DNA from 3 places in the Blastococcus sp. SYSU DS0617 genome. Region 2 is predicted to be linked to each of the others. Evidence: riboswitches for the same ligand, from Rfam matches in the RefSeq annotation. Region 2 holds a riboswitch; each other region holds the start of a gene.
What was found. A riboswitch is a leader RNA that binds a small molecule or an ion and turns the genes downstream of it on or off. The one in region 2 is predicted to bind cyclic di-AMP.
Positions count from the first base shown of each region.

Region 1: linked by a shared signal. The riboswitch ahead of ACI793_RS17965 (aggregation-promoting factor C-terminal-like domain-containing protein) and the one ahead of ACI793_RS08530 (M23 family metallopeptidase) in region 2 are both predicted to bind cyclic di-AMP.
Region 3: linked by a shared signal. The riboswitch ahead of ACI793_RS13320 (C40 family peptidase) and the one ahead of ACI793_RS08530 (M23 family metallopeptidase) in region 2 are both predicted to bind cyclic di-AMP.

Region 1 covers NZ_JBJHAO010000021.1:30,468-32,714, forward strand. Annotated here, with positions in the region: gene ACI793_RS17955 (SDR family NAD(P)-dependent oxidoreductase) at 1-174, shown strand, start outside; gene ACI793_RS17960 (class I SAM-dependent methyltransferase) at 179-820, shown strand; cyclic di-AMP (ydaO/yuaA leader) riboswitch at 946-1,099, shown strand; gene ACI793_RS17965 (aggregation-promoting factor C-terminal-like domain-containing protein) at 1,176-2,021, shown strand; gene ACI793_RS17970 (glycoside hydrolase family 3 N-terminal domain-containing protein) at 2,117-2,247, opposite strand, start outside.
Region 2 covers NZ_JBJHAO010000005.1:189,831-192,077, forward strand. Annotated here, with positions in the region: gene ACI793_RS08520 (hypothetical protein) at 1-333, shown strand, start outside; tRNA gene ACI793_RS08525 (tRNA-Ile) at 457-530, opposite strand; cyclic di-AMP (ydaO/yuaA leader) riboswitch at 721-878, shown strand; gene ACI793_RS08530 (M23 family metallopeptidase) at 947-2,179, shown strand; gene ACI793_RS08535 (TVP38/TMEM64 family protein) at 2,212-2,247, shown strand, end outside.
Region 3 covers NZ_JBJHAO010000011.1:51,978-54,224, reverse strand. Annotated here, with positions in the region: gene ACI793_RS13325 (hypothetical protein) at 1-233, opposite strand, end outside; cyclic di-AMP (ydaO/yuaA leader) riboswitch at 633-791, shown strand; gene ACI793_RS13320 (C40 family peptidase) at 807-1,358, shown strand; gene ACI793_RS13315 (WhiB family transcriptional regulator) at 1,587-1,958, shown strand; gene ACI793_RS13310 (HAD domain-containing protein) at 2,003-2,247, shown strand, end outside.

The DNA of each region.
Region 1 (2,247 bases), on a different contig from region 2:
GCGCAGATCGTGACCGCCATCGAGAAGCGCCGTCCCCGGCTGCTCATCGGTCTCAGCGCGCGGGTGCCTGACGCACTCGTGCGGCTGCGGCCGGGGAGCTACTGGCGGCTCGTCGCCCGGGGCATCGCCGCCCGGGGCTCCTCCGCCCGGGGCGGGGCGGCCACGCGAGACTGACCGGGTGACCGTCCCCGCCGAGTTCATCCGCGCCCACACCCGCCCCGTGCGTCCGTCGCTGGTGCCCGAGGTGCGGCTGCTGGTCGCCGCCGACGTCGTCGCGCTGTGGGAGGCGATGGCGGTGGAGCAGGGTCGGACCGCCCAGGAGCCGCCCTTCTGGGCGGCGGCCTGGCCCGGTGGTCAGGCCCTGGCCCGCTACGTGCTCGATCACCCGGAGGTCGTCGCGGGCCGCTCGGTGCTGGACCTGGGCGCCGGCAGCGGGCTGGTCGCCGTCGCGGCGGTCATGGCCGGCGCGACGCGGGTCGTGGCCAGCGAGATCGATCCCTTCGGGCTGGCCGCCATCCCGGAGAACGCGGCGCTGAACGGCGTGGCCGGGATCGAGCCGGTGGGCGATCTGCTGGGGGAGGGGCCGCCGTCGGTCGACGTCGTCCTGGCCGGCGACGTCTGCTACGACCGGATCATGACCGACCGGGTGCTGCCGTTCCTGGACGCCGTCCGGGCCACGGGCGCCGAGGTGCTGATCGGGGACCCCGGCCGGCCGTACCTGCCGCACCACCGGCTGGTCGAGGCCGCCGTCCACGACGTCGTCGACACCGAAGGCGGGCCTGCCCGCGTCCGCCGGACGACGGTGTGGCGGCTGCCGTGAATCCGTCCCGGCCGTGAACGGGAGATGCGTCACGTCGGTAAATACGTTCACGGCATTGTCACGAACCGATAACAGCCGTTACGTTGGCCCGGTCCGGCCGGCGGCTCCCTCACCCGAGGGTTCCGCGCCGGGCGCCGCCGAATCGCCCCGAGAGGCGAGCCGGGGACCCACCGACGTACTGGGGTGAATCCCGGCCCCGGACCTCCAGTCCGGGGCGGGGTAGGGCTGCTTCCCGCCCGAACCCGTCAGCTAACCCGGTAGGCGGCTCACGGAAGAACTGGACAGCCGCAGGCTCTCGCCGCCCCTGGGGGGCGGCTGCTCTGCTGCGCCCTGACCCCCGGAGCAGAACCTCCTCATGAACCTCCGCACCACCGTGAACGCACGTCTCCGCAACCGCCCGCCGCTGGGTGCCCGCCGGTCCGTCGCCCTCATCGGCGTGGCCACGGCCGGCGCCGTCATGGTCGGCGTCCTCTCCGCCGGGGAGCCCGAGGCGCAGGCCGTCGCGCAGACCGAGTCGATGAGCGTCGCCCAGCAGCTCGGCATCACGGCGGAGCCGGCGCCCGCGCTGGACACCGACGTCGTCGCGCCGCTGGAGAAGCTGGCCGCCAGCCGGAGCGCGCGGGACGCCGAGCAGACGGCCGCTGCGCTGAACCAGCTGGCCGCCGAGCAGGCCGAGCACGACCGCCGCGCGGCCGAGGAGGCCGCCCGGCTCGCGGCCGAGGAGGCGGCCCGGGTGGAGGCCGCCCGCGCCGCCGAGGCAGCCCGTGCCGCGGAGGCCGCCCGCGCCGCCGAGGCGGCTCGCGCCGCGGAAGCCGCCCGCGCCGCGGAGGCCGCCCGCGCCGCACGTGCCGCTCGCCCGGCCGCCCCCGCCCCCGCTCCCCGCGCGGCAGCGGCAGCACCCGCCGCGCCGTCGGGCTCCTACCAGAGCTACGCCCTGCAGAAGCTCGGCGGCAACAGCTCCCAGTTCTCCTGCCTCGAGAAGCTGTGGGGCAAGGAGAGCGGCTGGAACCCCAACGCGCAGAACCCGCGCAGCACCGCGTACGGCATCGCGCAGTTCCTGGACAGCACCTGGGCCGGCACCGGTATCGCGAAGACCTCCGACGGCTACCGCCAGATCGACGCCGGGCTGATCTACATCAACAACCGCTTCGGTTCGCCCTGCGGCGCCTGGTCGCACTCGCAGGCCAAGGGCTGGTACTGACCTGAGCCCCGCGGCCGGGATCGCGTGATCCCGGTGCCTCGACGCCACGGAGCCGCCGAGATCAGCTGATCTCGGCGGCTCCGTGCGTGCCGGGCTCAGCCGAGCAGCCCGGCCTCGGCCTTCGCGAGCAGCGCGGTGTGCACGGCGGAGTCGACGACGGCTGCGAACGCCGGGTCGGCCGCGTCCCGGGCCAGCACCGCCTCCAGCATGGCCGGGAAGGTGTCGG
Region 2 (2,247 bases):
GTCCAGAACGACGCGTACACCACGGTCAAGTACGGCTCGAAGCTGGCGACCTCGGTGAGCCGCACCCGGACGAAGCTGACCTGGGTGGCCACCGCGACGCAGTGGTCGGGCCGCTCGCACAAGGACGTCGCGCGCGCCGGCGTGCGCGTGGGTGTGTTCCACCAGCCGACGAGCAGGTCCGCCTGGACCTTCGTCAAGTCGGTCAGGACGTCGAGGGCGGGCACGGCGACGGTCTCCGTCGCGTCGCCGAAGGCCGGCAACTACCGGCTGGTCGTCGCCGAGACGCCCACCGTCTGGGCCGCCTACTCCCGGACCATCAAGGGCCGCCTCTGACCGACCGGCCGCACCCGTGGCGGCGGAAGGGGACCCGCTGCCGCCGCGGAGCAGTCAGCTCCTCCGGTGCGGGTCCACGTCGCCGATCACGTCACGGGATGCGACGGTGGGTGTCACGCGGAGTGGGGCGGGTGGGGCTCGAACCCACGACCCAGGGATTATGAGTCCCATGCTCTGACCGGCTGAGCTACCGCCCCGGCGGTCACAGCCTGCCAGAGAGGGATGCCTCACACCCGCAGAACCCGCTGACCAGCGGCCACGCGGCTCGCGTCGGCGAGTCCCGCCGAATGTTGCCAATGTTCTCGTTATCCGCCTGTGACATACCCAGGTTTCGCTTGTACCGTCCCCTGCGGTCCACCGAGCACCGCCTTCGAACCCGAGGGCCTCGGCCGGACCCCGCCGAACTCGCCGGCCTGATGGCCGGGGGGACCGGGGACCCATCGCAGTTCTGGGGTGAATCGTGTCCGTGCACGTCGCGCGGCCAGGTAGGGCACCTAACGGCCCGAACCCGTCAGCTAACTCGGTAGGCGGTCGTGAGGAATGGAGAACCGTCGCCTTGGCGACCCTGCACCGCCGAACCAGTACCCACTCGCCCCGACGTCGACACCTCCGGATGTCCCTCACCGGCACCACGCTCCTCGTCGCCGCGCTGATCGGGGCGCCGGCGGCGACGGCCGCTCCCGCCGACGACGCCCGGGTCGAAGCCGCCCAGTCGGAGCACGACGCCGTCGCGGCGGAGGTCGCCGCCATCGCGGCCCGGGTCGCCGAGGCCGAGCAGAAGCTCCACCGCATGACCCTCGAGGCCGAGGCCGCCAGTGGCGAGGCGCTCGCCGCCCAGGCAGCCCTCGACGCCGCCACGCGGGAGGCGTGGTTCGCGGCGGCGGCCCTCCAGGACGCGGAGCAGGCCGTCGAGCAGGCCGAGGACGAGGTCGCCGAGATCAGCCGCTCGGCCTACATGGGTGGTGGCCAGGAGTCCTTCGGGGACATGCACCTGCTCCTCGACGCCGAGGGCCCCACTGAGCTGCTCCAGCAGGCCGCCACGCTCGACGTCCTCAGTGGCGAGCGCGCCGAGACGCTGAGCGCGATGGAGGCCGTCAAGGTCCAGCAGGCCCGGGCCGAGCGGGCGGCCCAGGCGGCGGTCACCGAGCGCGACCGCGCGGCGCACATCGCCGCGGAGGCCCACGCCGCCGCCGAGAAGCAGGTGGCCGGCGCGCAGGCCGAGTTCGACGCCGTCGCCGCCGACAAGGCGGCCCTCGACCAGCAGCTGCGCGCGGCCGAGATCCGGCTGCTCGAGATGGAGGGCGCTCGCGACGCCGCGGAGGCGTGGGAGGCCCAGCAGCTGGCCCGGATGGCGGCCGCCGCCCAGGCTGCCGCGGTCACCACGACGCCCAGCGCTCCGGGCGCCCCGACGAGGAGCCTCAGCTCGGCGGGCGGTGGTGGTGTCGGTGGTGGCGCGGCCCTGACCAACGGCCGGGTCACCTCCTGCTACGGCTCGCGCTGGGGCACCCTGCACGCCGGCGTCGACATCGCCGCCCCGATCGGCACGCCGGTGCACGCCCCCGACGGCGGCGTGGTGCTCCAGGCCGGCCCGGCCAGCGGATTCGGCCTGGCGGTCGCCGTGCAGCACGGCGACGGCGTGATCACGGTGTACGGCCACGTCAACCGGTTCTTCGTCAGCCCCGGTCAGGTCGTCTCGGCGGGCCAGCAGATCGCCGAGGTCGGCAACCGCGGTCAGTCCACCGGGCCCCACCTGCACTTCGAGGTGCACACCGGGGGCCTCTACGTGAACCGCACCAACCCGGTGCCGTGGCTGGCCCGGCACGGGATCTCCCTCGGCGGCTGCTGAGCCGCGGCGCGCCCGTGCCCGATCATGGGGCGGTGCGGACGTGGGGGAGGGCTGACACCACCTGGCTG
Region 3 (2,247 bases), on a different contig from region 2:
ACGACCAGCCCGACCGTGGCGAGCGTCGGGCGCTCGGCCCAGGCGTCCAGGCTGCCGGCGACCGATTCGCCCTGGCCGACGACCCTGCCGATCAGCGCCTCGGAGAGGTTGAGCGCGGCGCCGACGGTCAGGCAGACGATGGCGGTGCGCCGTCCGAAGGGTGCCGGCCGTGGGGCCGGCGGGTCGTGCGGCGCGGGTCGCGCGGGAGCCGGGGTCACGGGCTCAGCGGTCATGGGATCCACCTCCAACGCCTGGCGGGTCCCTCCCGCCCGGGCGAGGACCACGGTCGAGCGGGAGGTGTCCCGACGTCGTGAGGCGAGGGTCCTGATCTCGCCGGGACCGGTCCGCAGCGGAGTGATCTCGCGAGCGGGCGGAGACGGTGCGTTGCGCCACGCCGCCGGACCGAAGTAAGCGGCCGGTTGCGTTCCGCTAGGCACGTGTGCCGCCACGCCCGGAGCACCGTCGGCGTCCCCCGTGGTCGGCTCGCGAGTCGCCCGTCCGGAGCGGGTCCGCGGTGGTCCGGTAGTCGCTCGCAGAGACGCACGTCCGTCACTTTGTGACGGCCGGATGACCGACCTAGCGTCGTCGCGGTCCGGCCGAGGCCCCGTTCGTCACCGCCCCAGGTGACACCCGGTCGGACACCGCCGAACCGGCGCCGGACTCTTCTCGGCGCCGGGCCGGGGACCCACCGCAGTACTGGGGTGAAGCGCGATCCGGCTCCGCCGGTGGCGCCGGGCGATCTCCCCGTCCGAACCCGTCAGCTAACTCGGTAGGCGGTTGATGGAGAACAGGAGAACGCGTCGTCCATGACGACTACTCGCACGTCCACGATCACCCGCCGCTCCTTCCGCGGGGCAGCGCTCGCCCTCCTCACCGGCGCGGGAATCGCGCTCTCTCCGATGGCCGCCTCGGCGAGCCCCGCCCCCGGCGCCGTCGCCTCGCTGCCGTCCCAGGCATCGGCGCCGGCCCTCACCGCGGTCCCGGCCATCAACGGATGGTCGTCGTACGACACGGCGCTGGCCGCGGCGCACGTGGCGATGGGCCAGCAGGGCAAGCCGTACCGCTGGGGCGGCACGGGCCCCGGCGGCTTCGACTGCTCCGGGCTCGTCTACTCGTCCTTCCAGGCGGTCGGCGTCCACCTGCCGCGCACCTCCCGCGCCCAGTCGACGGCGGGGCACTACGTCAGCCGCGCCGACCTGCGGGCCGGTGACCTGATCTTCTTCTACTCCCCGGTGGGCCACGTCGGCATCTACCTGGGCTACGGCGTGATGGTGCACTCCTCGACCTACGGCAAGCCGGTCTCGATCGTGCCGGTGAGCTCGGTGCCGGGCTACAACACCGCCCGCCGGGTCGTCTGATCCGTCTCGCCCGGCCGGGTGCGCCCCCCGCACGGGGGGCGGACCCGGCCGGCGGTTCGTCGACGGGGCGACACGTCGATGTGCCGACAAGTCGACACAAAGCGCCAAACGGACGGCCCGGTTTCGGGGTGCTTACGCCGGAGCCGGAGAGGTTCGACGGCGTTAGCGTTACGGAGAGAGATCGGCCCGTACTGGTCCGTCACCACCCCGCTTCCCCTGGAGTGCTCCGTGTCCTCGTTCCGCCCCTTCCTCTCGCTGGTCCCCGACACCTCTCCGGCCGCTGACGAGTCGGCCTGGCCGCAGCCGTGGTCCGAGCCGGCCGCGGAGTCGTGGTCGGAGCCGTGGGCAGCGGCGCCGGCCGGCGGCGACGAGTCGTGGCGGCTGTCGGCGCTGTGCGGCGAGACCGACCCGGAGGCCTTCTTCCCGGAGAAGGGCGGCTCCACCCGCGACGCCAAGCGCGTCTGCACCGGGTGCGAGGTGCGGGCCGAGTGCCTGGAGTTCGCGCTGACCAACGACGAGCGCTTCGGCATCTGGGGCGGGCTGTCCGAGCGCGAGCGCCGGCGGCTGCGCCTGCAGCGCCGGGACGCCATCACCGCCTGACGCGTGGTCGCGACTCCCCGGCCCGTTCGGGGTAGGACGACGGGGTGACCTCTCCCCCGCCCGTCCTGCTGCTCGACGTCGACGGCGTGCTGAACGCGGTGCGCCCGGACCTCCCCGAGGGCTGGCAGCGCGGACGCTTCAACGGCTACGTGCTGTCCTGGGACCCCGCCGTCGTCGCCCGGCTGCGGGAGCTGCACGAGTCCGGCCGGGTCGAACTGCAGTGGCTGACCACCTGGACCGAGATGGCCGACCGGCTGCTGGCCGAGCCGCTGGGGCTGCCCCGCGGACT